DNA from 2 places in the Pseudomonas sp. zbq_18 genome. Region 1 is predicted to be linked to the other one. Evidence: predicted binding sites of a transcription regulator. Region 1 holds the regulator's gene; the other holds the start of a gene.
The links. Region 1 encodes LexA, which represses DNA repair genes until DNA is damaged. Its sites were predicted from a motif close to CTGTNTNNNNANACAG; they were not measured.
Positions count from the first base shown of each region.

Region 2: the regulator LexA is predicted to act here: its motif matches at 7,806-7,821, upstream of recN (DNA repair protein RecN).

Region 1 is NZ_JBICIT010000008.1:90,377-100,863, reverse strand. It holds gene mfd (transcription-repair coupling factor) at 1-1,915, shown strand, start outside; gene ACF8C6_RS05865 (CsiV family protein) at 1,927-2,451, shown strand; gene ACF8C6_RS05860 (SNF2-related protein) at 2,453-5,062, shown strand; gene ACF8C6_RS05855 (S-methyl-5'-thioinosine phosphorylase) at 5,066-5,806, opposite strand; gene nagZ (beta-N-acetylhexosaminidase) at 5,816-6,814, opposite strand; gene ACF8C6_RS05845 (L,D-transpeptidase family protein) at 6,837-7,361, opposite strand; gene ACF8C6_RS05840 (TetR/AcrR family transcriptional regulator) at 7,402-8,106, opposite strand; gene lexA (transcriptional repressor LexA) at 8,349-8,960, shown strand; gene sulA (SOS-induced cell division inhibitor SulA) at 8,976-9,446, shown strand; gene ACF8C6_RS05825 (hypothetical protein) at 9,499-9,732, opposite strand; gene ACF8C6_RS05820 (DUF6586 family protein) at 9,801-10,319, opposite strand; gene topA (type I DNA topoisomerase) at 10,412-10,487, opposite strand, start outside.
Region 2 is NZ_JBICIT010000013.1:286,147-296,633, reverse strand. It holds gene carB (carbamoyl-phosphate synthase large subunit) at 1-1,684, opposite strand, end outside; gene carA (glutamine-hydrolyzing carbamoyl-phosphate synthase small subunit) at 1,721-2,857, opposite strand; gene dapB (4-hydroxy-tetrahydrodipicolinate reductase) at 3,042-3,845, opposite strand; gene dnaJ (molecular chaperone DnaJ) at 3,856-4,986, opposite strand; gene dnaK (molecular chaperone DnaK) at 5,104-7,020, opposite strand; gene grpE (nucleotide exchange factor GrpE) at 7,129-7,722, opposite strand; gene recN (DNA repair protein RecN) at 7,847-9,520, shown strand; gene fur (ferric iron uptake transcriptional regulator) at 9,579-9,989, opposite strand; gene ACF8C6_RS10920 (outer membrane protein assembly factor BamE) at 10,087-10,487, shown strand, end outside.

The DNA of each region.
Region 1 (10,487 bases):
CCTGCAGTACGCCGACGAGGCCAAGCTCTACGTGCCGGTCGCCAGCCTGCACCTGATCGCCCGCTACACCGGCAGCGACGATGCCCTGGCGCCGCTGCACAAGCTCGGCTCGGAGACCTGGCAGAAAGCCAAGCGCAAGGCCGCCGAGCAGGTGCGCGACGTGGCTGCCGAACTGCTCGACATCTACGCCCGCCGCGCCGCCCGCGAAGGTTACGCCTTCAAAGACCCGGCCGCCGACTACGCCACCTTCAGCGCCGGCTTCCCCTTCGAGGAAACCCCGGACCAGCAGGCCGCCATCGACGCGGTGCGCGAAGACATGTTGGCGGCCAAGCCGATGGACCGCCTGGTCTGTGGCGACGTCGGCTTCGGCAAGACCGAAGTGGCCATGCGCGCCGCCTTTATCGCCGTGCACAGCGGCAAGCAGGTGGCCGTGCTGGTGCCGACCACCCTGCTCGCCCAGCAGCACTACAACAGCTTCCGCGACCGCTTCGCCGACTGGCCGGTGACGGTCGAGGTGATGAGCCGCTTCAAGACCGCCAAGGAAGTGAGCGAAGCCGTCGGCAAGCTGGCCGAGGGCAAGGTCGATATCGTCATCGGCACCCACAAGCTGCTGCAGGACGACGTCAAGTTCCAGAACCTCGGCCTGGTGATCATCGACGAGGAGCACCGCTTCGGCGTACGCCAGAAGGAGCAGCTCAAGGCGCTGCGCAGCGAGGTGGACATCCTCACCCTCACCGCCACGCCGATCCCGCGCACGCTGAACATGGCCGTATCGGGCATGCGCGACCTGTCGATCATCGCCACCCCGCCGGCACGACGCTTGTCGGTGCGCACCTTCGTCATGGAACAGAACAACCCGACGATCAAGGAAGCGCTGCTGCGTGAGTTGCTACGTGGTGGTCAGGTGTACTACCTGCACAACGATGTGAAGACCATCGAGAAATGCGCCGCCGACCTGGCCGAACTGGTGCCGGAAGCGCGTATCGCCGTCGGCCACGGGCAGATGCACGAGCGCGACCTGGAACGGGTGATGAGCGACTTCTACCACAAGCGCTTCAACGTGCTGGTGGCCTCGACCATCATCGAGACCGGCATCGACGTGCCGAGCGCCAACACCATCCTCATCGAACGCGCCGACAAGTTCGGCCTGGCCCAGCTGCACCAGTTGCGCGGCCGCGTCGGCCGTAGCCACCACCAGGCCTACGCCTATCTGCTGACGCCGCCGCGCAAGGGCATGACCGACGACGCACAGAAGCGCCTGGAGGCCATCGCCAACGCCCAGGACCTCGGCGCCGGTTTCGTCCTGGCCACCCACGACCTGGAAATCCGCGGCGCCGGCGAGCTGCTCGGCGACGGTCAGAGCGGACAGATCCAGGCGGTTGGCTTCACCCTCTACATGGAAATGCTTGAGCGCGCGGTCAAGGCCATCCGCAAGGGCGAGCAGCCGAACCTGGAGCAACCGCTCGGTGGCGGCCCCGAAGTCAACCTGCGGGTGCCGGCGCTGATCCCCGACGACTACCTGCCGGACGTGCACGCCCGCCTGATCCTCTACAAGCGCATCGCCAACGCCACCGACGAAGATGGCCTGAAGGAGCTGCAGGTAGAGATGATCGACCGCTTCGGCCTGCTGCCCGAGCCGAGCAAGAATCTGATCCGCCTGACCCTGCTCAAGCTGCAGGCGGAAAAACTCGGCATCACCAAGGTCGACGCCGGCCCGCAGGGCGGGCGCATCGAGTTCGCCGGCGACACCTGCGTCGACCCGCTGACCCTGATCAAGCTGATCCAGAGCGCGCCGAGCCGCTACAAGTTCGAGGGCGCCACCGTCTTCAAATTCCAGGTGCCGATGGAGCGCCCGGAAGAACGCTTCAATACTCTGGAGGCGCTGCTGGAGCGCCTCGCCCCGCAATCCGCCTAAAGGACTGACCCATGCGCGTGTTTCGCCTCATACCCCTGCTGCTCTGCCTGCTGATGCCGGCCGCCTTCGCCGATGGCCTGTACCAGATCGAACTCATCGTCTTCCGCCAGGCTGGCGAAGCGCTCAGCAGCAGCCAGCTGGCACCGGATGACTGGGCCGTAGGCGCCACGCCGATCAGCAGCAACGAGCGCACTACTGCGCTGAACGACGAAGCGGCCAAACTCAACCCTGGCAACGGCTACGAAGTGCTGTTGCACAAGGCCTGGGCGCAGAACCTGTCAGCCGTACCGAGCGCTGCGGCTGTCAGCACTGGCAACGAGCAGTTCGGTCACTACCCGGTCGAGGGCTCGGTCAGTCTCAGCGAACAGGAGCGCCTGGTCGATCTGGAAGCCAACATCTGGATCAACCGCTTCGACGCCGACGGCCTGCTCAGCGGCAGCGAGCGAGTTCGCCAGCGCACTCGCCTGCGCCTGGGCGAGCTGACCTACCTCGACAACGGCAGCCTCGGCCTGCTGGTCAAGGTCACCCAGCCCTGATATGGCCACGCTGCAGGAGCTGCTGCAGCACGACGCCTGGCAAGCACACTTCGACCTGGGCACGCTGGAGCGTGGGCGCCGCTATGCCAGCCAAGGCCGCGTGCGCATCATCAGCCAGGGCACGCAGCAGATCCATGCCAGCTGCCAGGGCAGCAGCGAGCACCGCTATCAGCAATGGATTCGCCTCAGCGGCACGCACCCGACCCTGTCGGCGCGCTGCAGCTGCCCGGTGGCGCACAACTGCAAGCATTGCGCCGCCGTGCTGTTCCAGCTGGACCTGAGCGCCTTCGCCGACCCGCCCAGCGCCCCGCCCGCTCAGGTGATCGACGACCTGCTGCCAGTGGCGCACCTGGCCCTGGGCAGCCACCTGCTGATCACCTATCAACCGGGCAACCGGCGCACGGTACAGCAGTGGCAGCACCGCGCTGGTCTGAGCTTCAACTACGCCGGGCGCCAGGTGCACGGCAAGCGCATCGCCAGCGGTGAACGCATCCGCCTGACCGTCGACGGCCAGCCACTCGCCATCGCCCGCCAGGCCGATAGCGAACAGCGCCTGCGCCAGCAGCTGGAAAGCCTCGGCCTGCGTCCCGCCATGCGCCAGAGCCTGGCCCTGGCGGAAGGCAGCGGGGAGATGTACGAGCTGCTCAGCGACGGCGCCTGGCTGCATTTCGTCCAGCAGGCCCTACCCGAGCTACGCGCCCAGGGCTGGCAGATCGAGGTCAAACCGGGTTTTCACTTCGACCTCAGTCCGCTGCAGGGCTGGTACGCCGAGATTGAGGACGCGCCGAGCCAGGACTGGTTCGATCTGGAGCTGGGCATTCTGGTCGACGACCAGCGCATCAGCCTGCTGCCGGTGCTGCTGCGCCTGATCCGCAGCCGCCCTGAGCTGCTGGCACCCGCCAACCTGGCCAAACGCGGCGACGACGAACTACTGCCCGTGCAGCTGGAGCACAAGCGCAGCAGTGATGGCCAGCCCCTGCAGGTCGCCCTGCCCTTCGCCCGCCTCAAGCCGGTGCTGGCCACCCTGGGCGAGCTGTACCTGCGCGAGCCGGACCCCAGCCCAAGCCTGCGCCTGTCCGCCCCGGACGCCGCGCGACTGAGCCAACTCAATGAGATGCCCCTGCAGTGGCAAGGTGGCCAGCGCCTGCGCGACTTCGCCCAGCGCCTGCAGCAGGATCACGCACAGCCACACGTAGCTCCTCCAGGCCTGCAGACCGAGCTACGGCCCTACCAGCTCGACGGCCTGCGCTGGATGCAAACACTGCGCGAACTGCAGGTCGGCGGCGTACTCGGCGACGACATGGGGCTGGGCAAGACCCTGCAGAGCCTTGCCCACCTGCTCTGCGAAAAGCACGCCGGCCGCCTGGATCGCCCAGCTCTGGCGGTGATGCCCACTAGCCTGATCCCCAACTGGCTGGATGAAGCCGCCCGCTTCGCCCCCGAGCTGCGCGTACTGGCCGTGCATGGTCCGAAGCGTGCTGCCGACTTCGCCCGCCTCGACCAGTACGACCTGCTACTGACCAGCTACGCACTGCTGCCGCGCGACCTGCCGCACTGGCGCAAGCAACACTTGCATGTACTGCTGCTCGACGAAGCCCAGTACATCAAGAACCCCACCAGCAAGGCCTCTCAGGCGGCCTGCCAACTGGAGGCCCGCCAACGCCTGTGCCTCACCGGTACGCCACTGGAAAACCACCTGGGTGAGCTGTGGTCGCTGTTCCACTTCCTCATGCCCGGCTGGCTGGGTGACGCCAGGCGCTTCACTCAGGACTACCGCACACCTATCGAGAAACATGGCGATCAGGCGCGCCTGGAGCATCTCAAGGCGCGGGTCAAACCCTTCCTGCTGAGAAGGCGCAAGGATCAGGTGGCCAAGGAACTACCCGCCAAGAGCGAGATCGTCCACTGGGTCGACCTCGGCCAGGGCCAGCGTGATCTCTACGAGACGGTACGCCTGGCCATGGACCGCAAGGTGCGCGAGGAGATTGACCGCAAGGGCCTGGCCAGCAGCCAGATCGTCATCCTTGAAGCACTGCTCAAGCTGCGTCAGGTGTGCTGCGACACCCGTCTGCTGCGACACGCTGGAGCAGCCCACTCGGCCAAGCTGGATAGCCTGTTGCTGATGCTCGAAGAGCTGCTGGCCGAGGGCCGGAAGGTACTGCTGTTCTCCCAGTTCACCTCGATGCTGGCGCTGATCGAGGCGGAACTGCAACGGCGTGGCATTGCCTATGCCCTGCTGACCGGCGCCACCCGCGACCGGCGCGAACCGGTACAGCGCTTTCAGAACGGTGAAGTGCCGCTGTTTCTGATCAGCCTCAAGGCCGGTGGTACAGGCCTGAACCTGACCGCGGCGGACACCGTGATCCACTACGACCCCTGGTGGAACCCGGCGGCGGAGAATCAGGCCACCGACCGCGCCTATCGCATCGGCCAGGACAAGCCGGTGTTTGTCTACCGCCTGATTGCCCGCGGCACGGTGGAAGAGAAGATCCAGCAACTGCAGCAGCGCAAGGCAGCACTGAGCGCCGGTCTGCTGGAAGGTGGCAACCAGGGCGACTGGCAGCTCCGCGCCGAAGACATCGACGCCCTGTTCGCCCCACTGCCGAAGTAGCCCTCAGGGCTGGGCCAGCACCCGCCCCAGCACGGCCCGCACCTTGTCGATCCCCTGGGCCAGCTCGCGCTCGATATCGGCCATGGTGATCAGACCCGCAGCCTTGCCCGCGGCCGGATTGACCACCAGCGCCAGACAGGCATAAGGCAGATCCAGCTCACGCGCCAGCGCCGCCTCAGGCATCCCGGTCATACCGACGATGTCACAACCATCGCGCTCCAGACGCACGATCTCGGCCGCCGTTTCCAGGCGCGGGCCCTGAGTCGCGGCATATACGCCATGGCTGCTGTGCGGATAACCCAGCACTTGCAGCGCCTCGATCAGACGCTGGCGCAGCGCTTCGTCATAGGGATAACTGAAATCGACGTGGGTGACGTGCTCGATCTCGCCCTCGAAAAAGGTATGTTCCCGACCCCAGGTGTAGTCGACCAGCTGATGCGCGACGCACAGATGGCCGCTACCCATGGCCGGATGAATGCCTCCCACCGCATTGACCGCGAGAATCGCCTCGGCGCCAGCCTGCTTCAGCGCCCAGAGATTGGCGCGATAGTTGATCTGATGTGGTGGGATACGGTGCGGATGGCCATGACGAGCAAGAAACAGCACCTCATGACCGCCATACTCGCCCCGCAGCACGGCGGCCGAAGGCGAACCAAAGGGCGTGTCCAGATTGTGCATCTGCTTGATGCTCAGACCTTCCAGCTGGGTCAGGCCGGTACCACCGATGATCGCGTAGGTCGTCATGGCTCCTCCTTAATCAATCAGCTGCGCATCCCGCAGCGCCGTCACCGCCTGCAGCCAACGCGGCTGCTCGCGGTAGTCGGTGCGCGCATAACCCTGGCCACGCATGCGCGCCAAGCCCTTGGGCGGCAGCACCTGGAGGCGCTGCAAGGCGCTCAGCGCCAGCTCGGCTGCCGCGCGGTCATTGCACACCAGGCCCATGTCGCACCCGGCTGTCAGCGCCGCCTCGATACGATTGGCCGCGTCGCCCACCACATGAGCGCCAGCCATCGACAGGTCATCGCTGAAGATCACACCCTCAAAGCCCAGCTCCCCGCGCAGGATCTCCTGCAGCCAGCGGCGCGAGAAGCCGGCCGGCCCCTCATCAACCTGCGGATAGATCACGTGGGCCGGCATCACCGCCGCCAGCTGGCGACTGAGTTGACGGAACGGCACCAGATCCTTGGCGCGGATCTCGTCCAGGCTGCGCTCATCCACCGGAATCGCTACATGGGAGTCCGCTTCGGCCCAACCATGACCGGGGAAGTGCTTGCCGCACGCCGCCATGCCGGCAGCGTTCATACCACGAATAAATGCACCGGCCATGCGTGTCGCTAGCTCGGGATCACCCTCGAAGCTGCGACTTCCGACTACCGCGCTGCGCTGGTGATCCAGGTCCAGCACCGGGGCGAAACTGAGGTCAAGTCCCACCGCGAGAACCTCGGTGGCCATCAGCCAGCCGCACTGCTCCGCCAGGTACTCCGCAGCCGGATTGTCTGCGAGCGCGCGCATGGCCGGCAGTCGGACGAAACCATTGCGCAGGCGCTGCACCCGCCCACCCTCCTGATCCACTGCCAGCAGCAGGTCCGGACGCTCGGCACGGATGGCCGCGCAGAGCTCACGCACCTGACGCGGCTCTTCAATATTGCGGGCAAACAGAATCAAACCACCCACCTCGGGCTGGCGCAGTATCCGGCGATCCTCGGCCGTCAGCCAGGTGCCTTGGATATCCAACATCAGGGAGCCGTACAAAGGAGTCGTCACAACAAAGTCCTTAGACGAGATCGGCTGCCGTCCACTCAGGGCATGCCGCCTCGTCGATCAACACCGCACAGTGCGGCGGTACACGGGGAAAGAGGTCCAGCAAATCGCTGTTGCGCAGGCGCACACAGCCATGAGACAGCGGCACACCCATGGGTTCCGTATCAGGCGTGCCATGCAGATAGATGTAGCGGCGAAAGGTGTCGACGGCACCCAGACGGTTGATACCAGGCTCGCAGCCACTGAGCCAGAGAATGCGGGTCAGAATCCAGTCGCGCCCGGGAAACTGTTCAGCCAGGGCAGCAGACCAGACCTCTCCCGTCCAGCGTCGACCTCGCAGCACCGCGCCCTCTGGCAGACCGTCACCAATCTTCGCGCGCACCTGATGGCGACCACGTGGCGTGCAGTTGGAGCCGCTGCGTTCACCCGGCCCATTCAGCGCCGTGGAAACCGACAAACGCAGACACAGCTGCCCGTCGGCGAAGCCATACAGGCGCTGGTCGGCAATGGAGATATGCAGGAAATCGAGCAGATACATGGGCCGCTAGCTTAGCCCATCGACCCGCTCGGGCACAGGGTCAGCCGGCCTTGGCGGCAACCGGCTTGCTACGCGGCTTGAACTGGGCGTTGGCCAGCGCTTCATCGCTGACACCACTCTCAGCGCGCATCCCCGCCGCGAGAAACGGCACCATCAGGCGCATCACCTGCTCAAGCGAGGTATCAACACCGAAGTCGTTCTCGGCCATGCCGCGCAACGCCTTGATACCCGACATGCTGAAGGCGGCGGCACCGAGCATGAAGTGAACACGCCAGAAGATCTCCAGCGGCGGCAATTTCGGCGCGACTTCGTTGAGCAGCAGCATGTAGCGACGGAAGACCTTGCCGTACACCTCTTCCAGATACTTGCGCAGGTGGCCCTGGCTTTGACTGAAAGCCAGGCCGAGCAGACGCATGAAGATCGACAGGTCGTTACCACTGCGCGGCTTAACCGCCAGCGCCTGCTCCACCAGCATATTGAGCAAGTCTTCTAAGCTCGCCTTCTCCCCCGCACGCGCCTGACGCCGATCCAATTCACGCTCCAGGCTGATGCAGAACGGCCCAAGGAATCGCGAAAACACTGCCTGAATAAGCGCCTTCTTGGAACCGAAGTGGTAATTCACCGCCGCCAGATTGACTCCAGCCTTGCTAGTGATCAGACGCAAAGAAGTTTCAGCAAAACCTTTTTCGGCAAACAGCTGTTCAGCTGCATCCAGGATGCGCTCAACGGTTTCTGATTGAGCCATGGCACTCTCACCTGACAAACACTTGTTTGAAACATACGTATCAGGCAGACGCCCTGTCAAGCCTGACAGGCCCTTTCATGGCTGACCGGTCACGCATTAAACCATAGAGCAATGACCACAACATCGCCGCCACCTGGCAAGCAGCTTATTTGGCTATTTGGCCTTGGATCAGAAACAGCAGTTGCCAGCGACAGATCACTGTATATAATCACAGCACCTGTATAAACAGACAGACCGCCAGCATGCTCAAACTGACGCCGCGTCAAACTGAAATTCTCTCCTTTATCAAACGCTGCCTGGAAGACAACGGCTATCCCCCCACTCGGGCGGAAATCGCCCAGGAGCTGGGCTTCAAATCACCTAACGCCGCGGAGGAACACCTCAAAGCTCTCGCGCGTAAAGGTGCCATTGAGATGACCCCGGGCGCATCGCGCGGCATTCGCATTCCCGGCTTCGAGCCCGCAAGCAGCGAAGAAGAGGGGCTGCCCGTCATCGGCCGCGTGGCTGCAGGCGCGCCGATCCTGGCGCAGCAGAACGTCGAGGACTCCTGCAAGATCAACCCCGAGTTCTTTCATCCCAAAGCGGACTACCTGCTGCGCGTCCGCGGCATGAGCATGAAGGACATCGGCATCCTCGACGGTGATCTGCTGGCGGTACACACCACCCGCGAGGCACGCAATGGCCAGATCGTGGTGGCGCGCATCGACGATGAAGTCACCGTCAAACGCTTTCAGCGCAGTGGCAACAAGGTGCTGCTGATCGCAGAAAACCCAGACTTCGCGCCAATAGAAGTAAACTTGGAAGAGCAAGATTTGGTCATCGAAGGCTTGAGTGTCGGTGTCATCCGCCGCTGAGTTAAGGAGAGCTTCATGCAGTTCCCGCAGTCGCTGAATCGTTCACAACTCCCTCTTTTTGAAGCCTTCATTGGCAACTCAATCCCCCGACTGCTCGACGAGCTAGTCGAAACACCTTGGATCGAAGAGCCAGAACCATTCAGCGAGCTGCGTCTATCAGCCTCCCCAGGTAACTACCGTCACCTGCTCGGCCCGATGCTGCGCGAGCTCAGCCAACACCAGGATGCACGCTGGCTCACCCTGGTCGCCCCGCCTGCCTCGATCACCAACGCCTGGCTGCGCAGCGTGGGCCTCAACCTGGATCGTCTTCTCCTGCTGCAACCACGCGCAGGCCAGGATGCACTGGAGCTGACCAAGGAAGCCCTGAGGCTGGGACGTAGCCACACCGTGGTCAGCTGGCTTGACTTGCAGGGCACACAGCGCGCACAGCTAAGCGGCGCCGCACGAGTAGGCAGCGCCCAAAGCCTCAATATTCGACTGGATTAACTCGAAGACGGAGCATCCGCTCCAAACCGATGCCCGTTGCGGGCATCGATACTCAATGCAGCACGCGCGGCTGCTCTTCCTGCTCGATATCACCCTCAGCCAGTCGGCCGGCCATCTGCACGCCAACGTTGAGCATGGCTTTGGCCACCTCGACATGGTGTCCCTGCATGAAAGCCCGAGCATCTGCAGAGAAGTCCAGCGTTACCAATACTTCCTCGTCTTCAGCACGACGCAAAATAATGCGGCCATCGGGCATTTCGACGATTTCAAGGAAGGATGTGGTCATAAGGTACTCTCCAGACAAGAGGGCCAGTGTAACAGCCAGAACGGCCCTACCCTAGCCCGTCGATCCTATCAGCACTCGCTGAGCGACTCACGGTAACGCAACACCAGCTGCTTGAGATCCTGTCGCCAGCCTTCAAGATCGGCACTACTCAACGGCGCAGCCTGCTCCTCGACACTGACTGCTTCGATCAGAGGTAGCGTCGGATCGACCTTGGCTTTTTTAGGTGCTTGCGGAGGACGATGAAGCGCCGCATGTGCTGCCAGTAACTGCGCCAGCCAGCTTTGCGGCTGCTGGGCAATTTCGAGCAACTCGGACAGCTCCGGCGTCGGTGAATCCCGCAATACCTGCTGATTGAGTATCAGATCGACACGCGGTGCCGCAGCCGACGCCAGCTTGTAGTAATCCGTTATTTCGTGACAAAGCCCCAGCACTGCACCGTAGAGGTGAAAGAGGACTGCCTCACGTTCCGCCTGCTGCAAGGCAGGCGCATTGGCCACGGCACCATCCTCGGCCTTCCGCAGGCTTTCCAGCGCCAGCCCGGCGAAAAATATCTTCTGATTGGTACGGGTGTAAGGCTCATGGGCCATGACCAACTCCTGAGCGGCAAGCAATCACCGCATCGAGAACGAAACAGACACTGGCGGAGCACCTATTGGCGCCCCACCCGATAGCGAAGGGTTCAGCGCTTGTCTTCCACCTTCCACTTGCCGCCATCGAAGAAGGCGCGCCAGCCAGTGGGCTTGCCGTCCACCTCG
Region 2 (10,487 bases), on a different contig from region 1:
TGATCTTGTCGCGGCTCGACGGAGCCGCTTCGCACTCTTCCTCGTAGGTCGAGTACATGTAGGCGGTGTCGGTGGCAAATTCGGCGGCGCAGGTGTCCACGCGCTTGTACACCGGCAGCACTTTCAGCTTGTGGCGATGGCTGCGCAGGTTCTTCTCGGTCACGCCGAGCAGCTTGGCCAGGCGCGAATCGGAGAACCCCTTGCGCTTGAGCTTGCGCATCAGATCGGCGTCGATACCGGACAGGCCGAGGGTCTTGACCCGCTCCTCGTCCTTGATCAGATCCTCGATCTGCACCAGGAACCACTCGTCGATGCGAGTCAGGTCAAACACCTCGGCGACGCTCTTGCCGGCGCGGAAGGCGTCAGCTACGTACCAGATACGCTCAGCGCCCGGCACAGTCAGCTCGCGGCGCAGGGTGCTTTCCGCTTCCGGATCGTTCAGGTCCAGCTTCGGATCGAAGCCGGCGACGCCGACTTCCAGGCCGCGCAGGGCTTTCTGCACCGACTCCTGGAAGGTACGGCCGATGGCCATGACCTCACCCACGGACTTCATCTGGGTGGTCAGACGGGCGTCGGCCTTGGGGAATTTCTCGAAGGCGAAGCGCGGAACCTTGGTCACCACGTAGTCGATGGCCGGCTCGAAGGACGCCGGGGTGCGGCCGCCGGTGATGTCGTTCTGCAGCTCGTCGAGGGTGTAGCCGACAGCCAGCTTGGCGGCGATCTTGGCGATCGGGAAGCCGGTAGCCTTGGAAGCCAGCGCCGAGGAACGCGACACGCGCGGGTTCATCTCGATCACCACCATACGACCGGTGTTCGGGCAGATACCGAACTGCACGTTGGAGCCACCGGTTTCCACGCCGATTTCACGCAGCACCGCCAGCGAGGCGTTGCGCATGATCTGGTATTCCTTGTCGGTCAGGGTCTGCGCCGGGGCGACGGTGATCGAGTCGCCGGTGTGCACGCCCATCGGGTCGAAGTTCTCGATGGAGCAGACGATGATGCAGTTGTCCTTCTTGTCGCGGACCACCTCCATCTCGTATTCCTTCCAGCCGATTAGCGATTCGTCGATCAGCAGCTCGTTGGTCGGCGACAGGTCCAGACCGCGGGCGCAGATTTCTTCGAACTCTTCACGGTTGTAGGCGATGCCGCCACCGGTACCGCCCATGGTGAAGGACGGACGGATGATGCACGGGAAACCGACCATTTCCAGCACGCCATAGGCTTCTTCCATGCTGTGAGCAATGCCCGAGCGCGGGCAGGCCAGGCCGATGGACTTCATCGCCTTGTCGAAGCGCGAGCGGTCTTCGGCTTTGTCGATGGTGTCGGCGTTGGCGCCGATCATCTCGACGCCGAATTTTTCCAGCACACCGTGGCGCTCCAGGTCCAGCGCGCAGTTCAGCGCAGTCTGGCCACCCATGGTCGGCAGCAGCGCGTCCGGGCGCTCCTTCTCGATGATCTTGGCCACGGTGGCCCACTTGATCGGCTCGATGTAGGTGGCGTCAGCCATGGCCGGGTCGGTCATGATGGTGGCCGGGTTGGAATTCACCAGGATGACGCGGAAGCCTTCTTCCTTCAGGGCCTTGCACGCCTGCGCGCCGGAGTAGTCGAACTCACAGGCCTGGCCGATGACGATAGGGCCGGCGCCGAGGATCAGGATGCTTTTAATGTCTGTACGTTTTGGCATGGTTCTTACTCGAATCCTTGGGTCAGTCGGCAGGGCTTAGCGGCGCTTGGCCATGGCTTCGATGAAGCGGTCGAACAGCGGGGCCACGTCGTGCGGGCCAGGGCTGGCTTCCGGGTGACCCTGGAAGCTAAAGGCCACCTTGTCGGTGCGCTCGATGCCCTGCAGGGTGCCGTCGAACAGCGACTTGTGAGTGGCGCGCAGGTTAGCCGGCAGGCTCGCCTCATCCACGGCGAAACCGTGGTTCTGGCTGGTGATCATCACCACGCCGGAATCCAGATCCTGTACCGGGTGGTTGGCACCGTGGTGACCGGTTTCCATCTTCACGGTCTTGGCGCCGGAGGCCAGGGCCAGCAGCTGGTGGCCGAGGCAGATGCCGAACAGCGGAATCTCGGTATTGAGAATTTCCTTGATCGCGGCGATCGCGTAGTCGCACGGCTCGGGGTCGCCGGGGCCGTTGGAGAGGAACACGCCGTCCGGATTCATCGCCAACACTTCACTGGCCGGGGTTTTGGCCGGCACCACCGTCAGGCGGCAGCCGCGAGCGACCAGCATGCGCAGGATGTTGACCTTGACGCCGTAGTCGTAGGCGACCACGTGGTAAGGCAGCTCACCGGCAGGGATTTCCGGGTGGCTGTCGCTCTCCAGGTTCCACACGCTGGAGCGCCATTCGTAGGTTTCGCTGCAGGTGACTTCCTTGGCCAGGTCCATGCCCTTCAGGCCGGGGAAGCTGCGCGCCAGCTCCAGCGCCTTTTCTTCGGTGGCGTCGTCGCCTGCCAGGATGCAGCCGTTCTGCGAGCCCTTCTCGCGCAGAATGCGGGTCAGGCGACGGGTGTCGATGCCGGCGATGGCAACGGTACCGTTTTCTTTCAGGTACTCGTCCAGCGGCTGCTTGTCGCGCCAGTTGCTGGAGATCAGCGGCAGGTCGCGAATGATCAGGCCGGCGGCCCACACGCGGTTGGACTCGGCATCTTCCGGCGTGGTGCCGGTATTGCCGATGTGCGGGTAGGTCAGGGTGACGATCTGCTGGGCATAGGAAGGATCGGTGAGGATTTCCTGATAGCCGGTCATGGCGGTATTGAACACCACCTCACCAATGGTATGGCCATCGGCACCAATGGCTTCGCCGCGAAAAATGCTGCCGTCGGCGAGTGCGAGTATGGCTGGCTTAGTCAAGAAGACCTCCCTTAGATCTGCTGCTTGCTCAAACGCAGGTTGTAAAAAAGCGGGATGACGTATTGACCGTCACCCCGCTTCTTTATCTGATTCATTCTGCGTAACTTTTAGTGGACACACTAAAGCGGGAAGCTTACAGGAAAGACCCTTTTCGGTCCACCGTTTGCATGGACCAAAAAGGCATTCAGTTCAGCCCCAGCACGTCCTGCATGTCATAAAGCCCCGCAGGCTGCTCCTGCAACCAAAGCGCGGCACGCACCGCACCCTTGGCGAAGGTCATGCGACTGGAGGCTTTGTGGGTGATTTCCACGCGCTCGCCATCGGCCGCGAACAGCACGGTGTGATCCCCCACCACGTCGCCGGCACGCACGGTGGCGAAGCCAATGGTCTCGCGCTCGCGCGCGCCGGTCTGGCCTTCGCGCCCGTAGACCGCCACCTTCTGCAGGTCACGCCCCAGCGCATTGGCCACCACCTCCCCCATACGCAGCGCAGTACCGGATGGTGCATCGACCTTGTGCCGGTGGTGCGCTTCGATGATTTCGATATCGACCTCATCGGCCAGCACACGAGCCGCGGTATCCAGCAGCTTCAGGCAGAGATTGACCCCGACGCTGTAGTTGGCGGCAAACACGATCGGAATCTGCTTGGCCGCCTCTGACAGCAACTGCTTTTCCTCCGGCGAGAAGCCGGTGGTGCCGATGACCATGGCCTTGCCCGCCTGACGGCAGACCTCCAGGTTCTTCAGGGTCACCGAGGGATGCGTGAAGTCGATCAGCACATCGAACTGATCCAGCGCAGCACTCAGATCGCCGACCAAAGTGACGCCGATCTTGCCCAGTGCCGCCAACTCACCCGCATCGGCGCCGATCAAGCTGCTGTCCGGCCGATCGATGGCCGCGGTCAGCTGTGCGCCCTGCGCCTGACCAACGGCCTCGATGAGGATCTTGCCCATGCGCCCGGCGGCGCCCATCACTGCAATACGTCGCATAGCCGATTCCTTAGATGTCGCCGAAGAAGCGCTTCATGCCGTCGAACCAGCCGCTGGCCTTGGGCGAGTGGGAACTGTCGCCTTCCAGCGACTTGCGGAAGTCTTCGAGCAGTTCACGCTGGCGCTTGTTCAGGTTGACCGGCGTTTCCACCGCCACCCGACACATCAAATCGCCCGCACCGCCACCGCGCACCGGGGCCACGCCCTTGCCGCGCAGGCGGAACAGCTTGCCGGTCTGGGTGCCTTCCGGAATCTTCAGCTTGACCCGGCCATCCAGGGTCGGCACTTCCAGCTCGCCGCCCAGCGCCGCATCGGCGAAGCTGATCGGCACCTCGCAGTACAGGTGCTTGCCGTCACGCTGGAAGATCGCGTGCTCGCGCACATTGACCACCACATACAGGTCACCCGCCGGACCACCATGGGAACCGGCCTCACCCTCGCCGGACAGGCGAATGCGATCGCCAGTATCGACGCCCGCCGGCACCTTGACCGACAGCGTCTTGCTCTCTTCCACACGGCCCTGGCCGTGGCAGCTGCCACAGGGGTCACTGATCATCTTGCCGCTGCCATGGCAGCGCGGGCAGGTCTGCTGCACCGAGAAGAAGCCCTGCTGCATGCGCACCTGGCCGATGCCACCACAGGTGGTACAGGTCACCGGACTGGTGCCCTTCTTGGCCCCCGTGCCATCGCAGGTCTTGCAACCCACCAGGGTCGGCACGCGGATGGTCACCGTGGTGCCGCGCACCGCCTCCTCCAGATCCAGCTCCAGGGTGTAACGCAGGTCGCTGCCGCGCTGAGCACCGCCACGCGAGCCGCCGCGGCCACCTCCCCCAAAGAAGTCACTGAACACATCGCCGAAGATGTCGGAGAAGTTGGCACCACCGAAGCCGCCAGCCCCGCCACCGCCCATCTGCGGATCGACGCCGGCATGACCGTACTGGTCGTAGGCCGAACGCTTGCCGGCATCGGACAGAATCTCGTATGCCTCGTTGGCTTCCTTGAATTTCTCTTCCGCCGCCTTGTCGTCCGGATTGCGGTCCGGGTGGTACTTCATCGCCAGGCGACGGTAAGCCTTTTTCAGCTCCGCTTCGCTGGCGCCGCGCTCCACACCGAGCACTTCGTAATAGTCACGTTTGGCCATAAATCCTCAACACCTCAATTTGGTCGCTCCAGACACGCCAACGCGGGAGCAAGCCCCCGCGTGGTCGAGCGGCCGACCGGATGACTCCGGCCGGCAGAACACAGCAAGCCCCAGGACTTACTTGTTGTCCTTGACCTCTTCGAACTCGGCGTCGACCACGTCATCAGCGGCATCTTTGGCGCCTTCAGTGCCCTGGGCTTGAGCGCCCGGCTGCGGCTGCTCGGCGTACATCTTCTGTGCCAGCGGCGTAGTGGCCTCGGACAGCGCGTTGATCTTGGCTTCGATCTCAGCCTTGTCGTCACCTTTCAGCGCCGTCTCCAGATCGCCGATGGCTTTCTCGATCGCCGCCTTCTCCTCGGCAGTGGCCTTGTCGCCCGCCTCGGTAATCATCTTGCGAGTAGCGTGCACCAGACCGTCGCCCTGGTTGCGCACGGCAGCCAGTTCTTCGAACTTGCGGTCTTCCTCGGCGTTGGCCTCGGCATCACGCACCATGCGCTCGATTTCTTCGTCGGACAGACCAGAGTTGGCCTTGATCACGATGGACTGCTGTTTACCGGTGGCCTTGTCCTTGGCGGACACGTGCAGGATGCCGTTGGCATCGATGTCGAAGGTCACCTCGATCTGCGGCACGCCACGCGGCGCCGGCGGGATCTCGGCCAGGTCGAACTTGCCCAGCGACTTGTTCTGCACGGCCTGCTTACGCTCGCCCTGCAGCACGTGAATGGTCACGGCGCTCTGGTTGTCGTCTGCAGTGGAGAACACCTGCGACTTCTTGGTCGGGATGGTGGTGTTCTTCTCGATCAGCGCGGTCATCACGCCGCCCATGGTTTCGATACCCAGGGTCAGCGGGGACACGTCGAGCAGCAGCACGTCCTTGACGTCGCCGGCCAGTACCGCGCCCTGAATGGCGGCACCCATGGCCACGGCTTCGTCCGGGTTGACGTCCTTGCGCGCTTCCTTGCCGAAGAAATCGGCAACGGCCTTCTGCACCAGCGGCATGCGGGTCTGGCCACCGACCAGAATCACGTCGTTGATCGAACCGACGTCGATACCGGCGTCTTTCAGCGCGATACGGCACGGTTCGATAGTGCGCTGCACCAGGTCTTCAACCAGCGCTTCGAGCTTGGAACGGGAGATCTTCACGTTCAGGTGCTTCGGACCACTGGCATCGGCGGTGATGTACGGCAGGTTGACGTCGGTCGACTGGCTGGAAGACAGCTCGATCTTGGCCTTCTCGGCGGCTTCCTTCAGGCGCTGCATGGCCAGCGGGTCGCCCTTGAGGTTCATGCCGGTTTCTTTCTTGAACTCATCGACGAGGTAGTCGATCAGGCGGATGTCGAAGTCTTCACCACCGAGGAAGGTGTCACCGTTGGTGGCCAGCACCTCGAACTGGTGCTCGCCGTCGACTTCAGCGATCTCGATCACCGACACGTCGAAGGTACCGCCACCCAGGTCATAGACGATCACGGTGTGGTCGCCCTTGGCCTTGTCCATGCCATAGGCCAGTGCCGCGGCGGTCGGCTCGTTGATGATGCGCTTGACGTCCAGACCGGCGATGCGACCGGCATCCTTGGTGGCCTGACGCTGGCTGTCGTTGAAGTAAGCCGGTACGGTAATCACCGCCTCGGTCACCGGCTCGCCCAGGTAATCCTCGGCGGTCTTCTTCATCTTCTTCAGCACTTCGGCGCTGATCTGCGGCGGTGCCATTTTCTGGCCGTTGACTTCCACCCAGGCATCACCGTTGTCGGCCTTGGCGATCTTGTACGGCACCATCTGAATGTCTTTCTGCACGACGTCTTCTTCGAAACGACGGCCGATCAGACGCTTCACCGCGTACAGGGTGTTGTGCGGATTGGTCACTGCCTGGCGCTTGGCCGACTGGCCGACCAGGATCTCACCATCGTTGGCGTAAGCGATGATGGACGGGGTAGTACGAGCGCCTTCGGCGTTCTCGATCACCTTGACGTTGCCGTTTTCCAGAATGGAGACGCAGGAGTTGGTGGTCCCCAGGTCGATACCGATGATTTTGCCCATGTTCAATCTCTCCGAAACTTGTCTTTAACCTTGAGTCCGCCGCGGTTTGTTCACGCGGCGTCAGCTACTGAATCGCTTGCCCTGTAGATGGGGGCGTTACCGACGATTTCAAGCCTGCTCGTCGATGGACGGTGGCGGCGTGGTCGGCGCCTTGCTGACCACGACCATGGCCGGGCGCAGCAGACGGCCATTGAGCAGGTAGCCCTTCTGGAACACCTTGAGCACGGTGTTCGGCTCGGCATGAATGCTTTCTTCCATGGCCATGGCCTGGTGATGCTCCGGATTGAACGGCGCGCCGTGCGGATCGACCGCCTCCAGCTGGTAGCGTTTGAGCGTGTCGAGGAACAGCTTGAGGGTCAGCTCCATGCCTTCGCGCATCGCCTTGCTCGCCTCATCGGCCGCACTGGTCAACTCCAGGCCACGCTCCAGGCTGTCGACCACCGGCAGCAGGTCATTGGCGAACTTTTCCAGGGCAAACTTGTGCGCCTTCTCCACATCCTGCTCGGCGCGACGGCGCACGTTCTGCAGGTCGGCAGCCATGCGCAGAGACTGGTCCTGAGCGGCAGCCAACTGCTCTTCAAGGCTCTGCACGCGAGCGCCCAGATCGGTCTCGGCGCTCGCCTCGGGGGCCAGGTTGTCTTCGGCTTGCGCCGTGTCCAGGGTCTGTTCGTCTGCCATCGGGTCCTCCTGTGAATGCGACAGCGGGTCATGGCCCGCGCTTCTGGCCTTCTATATGGGGCCCATCCGCAAGGTTTCAAGGGCTGTTGCCGAGGCCGGACAAAGAACTGTATAAATACCCAGCACAATACTTCTAGGAGCGCTCACCATGCTGGTGCACCTGTCGGTCAACAACTACGCCATCGTCGAACACCTGGATCTGGAATTGCAGCGCGGCATGAGCGTAATCACTGGCGAAACCGGCGCCGGTAAATCAATCATGCTCGACGCCCTCGGCCTGGCCCTGGGCGACCGCGCCGACAGTGGTGTGGTGCGCCCGGGCGCGGACAAGGCCGACATTCTCGCCAGCTTCGACCTGGGCGACATCGACGAGGCGCGCACCTGGCTCGCCGAGCGCGACCTGGATAACGACGGGCCGTGCATTCTGCGCCGCGTCATCACCAGCGAAGGTCGCTCGCGCGGCTACATCAACGGTACGCCCTGCCCGCTGGGCGACCTCAAGGCTCTCGGCGAACTGCTGATCGACATCCACAGCCAGCACGAGCATCAGTCGCTGCTCAAACCCGACACCCACCGCCGCCTGCTCGACGAGTACGCCGGCAGCCAGGAACTGGCGCGCCAGGTGCAATTGGCCGCCCAGCGCTGGCGCCAGACCCGCCAGGAGCTGCAGCGCCTATCCTCGAGCGGCGACGAGCAGCGCGCCCGCCATCAGCTGCTCAGCTACCAGCTTGAGGAGTTGGACAACCTGGCGCTCGGCGACAACGAGCTGGAACAGCTGGAGCAGGAACACAAGACCCTGAGCAGCGCCGAACAACTGCTCGGCGCCTGTCGCCAGGTGCTCGACCTGTGCAGCGAAAGTGACGCGGGTAATGTGCTCTCTGCCCTCACCGCCAGCCTCAATCGCCTCACAGCCTTCAACAACCAGCCCGGCGCCTTGAGCGAAGCCACCAGCCTGTTGGCCAGCGCACAGATCCAGGTCGAGGAGGCTGTCGGCGAACTCAATCGCTTCATCGATCACTTCGACGCTGATCCGCAGCGCCAGCAATGGCTGGAAGAACGCCTCGATGCCATCTACAGCCTGGCGCGCAAACATCGCGTACACCCCTTCGAGCTGACTGAACTGCAGCAGCGTCTACTGGAAGAACTGGAAAGCCTGAATGCCGACGACGAGGCCGTGGAGCGGCTCGGCGAGGAGCTGGCCTCCTACGCTCGCCACTACCAGGAAAAGGCCAGCGAACTGAGCGCCCTGCGCAAGCAGGCCGCGAACCGTCTGGCCGATGCCGTGCAGGTCGAGATGCAGACCCTGGGCATGCCCGGCGGTCGTTTCAGCATCGAACTGCAGGCCGCCGACAGCGAAGAGCCACAACCCCATGGCCTGGAACAGGTGGAATTCCTGGTCAGCGCCAACCCCGGCCAGCCGCTGAAATCCCTGGCCAAGGTCGCCTCGGGTGGCGAGCTGTCACGCATCAGCCTGGCCATTCAGGTGATTACTGCACAGACCTCGCGGGTGCCGACCCTGGTATTCGACGAAGTCGACGTTGGCATCGGCGGGCCGACTGCGGAAGTGGTCGGCCAGCTCCTGCGGCGCCTCGGCGAGCGCGGCCAGGTATTGACCGTCACCCACCTGCCGCAGGTGGCGGCCCAGGGTCACAACCACCTGTTCGTACACAAGCAGCGCGGCAGCAGCGAAACCCGCACCGCCGTGGCCAGCCTGAATACCGCCCAGCGCGTCGAGGAAGTGGCGCGCATGCTGGGCGGCGTCGACCTCACCGAAGAGTCGCTGCAACACGCGCGCAAGATGGTCACTAGCGCCCAGGCTTGAAGCTGAGGCAAATGAAAAGGCGCCTTGAAAGGCGCCTTTTTTGTCGGGTACTCCGCGCTTATTTCTTCTTGCGCACGTAGAGCACCAGATTGTGATCGACCAGCTCGTAGCCGTGCTGCTTGACGATGTCTTTCTGCAGCTTCTCGATCTCCGGGTCGAAGAACTCGATCACCTCGCCGCTATCCACGCAAACCATGTGGTCGTGATGGCCGCCGTCGGCCAGTTCAAAGACGGCGTGGCCACCATCGAAATTGTGCCGCTCGACCAGGCCAGCTGCCTCGAACTGGGTCAGTACACGGTAGACGGTGGCCAGCCCCACATCCTCACCCGCCTCCATCAAGGCCTTGTAGACATCTTCAGCACTCATGTGACGCTGGCCGGATACGGCCGAATCGAGCATCTGGAGAATTTTCACGCGCGGCAGAGTGACCTTGAGGCCGGCTTTGCGCAGTTCGTTGTTTTCAACCATGGTCAGCTTTCTCGTGGCTGCTGCTTTCGCAGCTCCCGTTTATACGGGTATGATCGGGGTTTATTTGCCCAGCCAAGATAGTGGAAGTCACCCACCGATGCAAAACACCAAGCTCCTGCTGCCCAGCCTCACTCTCGTGGGTCTGCTCGCACTCGCCGGCTGTTCGTTTCCCGGGGTTTACAAAATCGACATCCAGCAGGGCAATGTCGTAACGCAAGACATGATAGACCAGCTGAAGCCCGGTATGACCCAGAGTCAGGTGCGCTTCATCATGGGCAACCCGCTGATCACCGACACCTTCCACGCCAAGCGCTGGGACTACCTGTACAGCACCCAGCCAGGCGGACGTCAGCGCTATCAGGAACGTATCGCGCTGATGTTCGACAGCAATGATCAGCTGATCGGCCTGGCCGGCGACTTCATGCCTGGCGTGAGCCGCGACCAGGAAATCCTCGGCGAAGATACGGGTAGCGCAATCACCGCACCGCAGACTCAGGA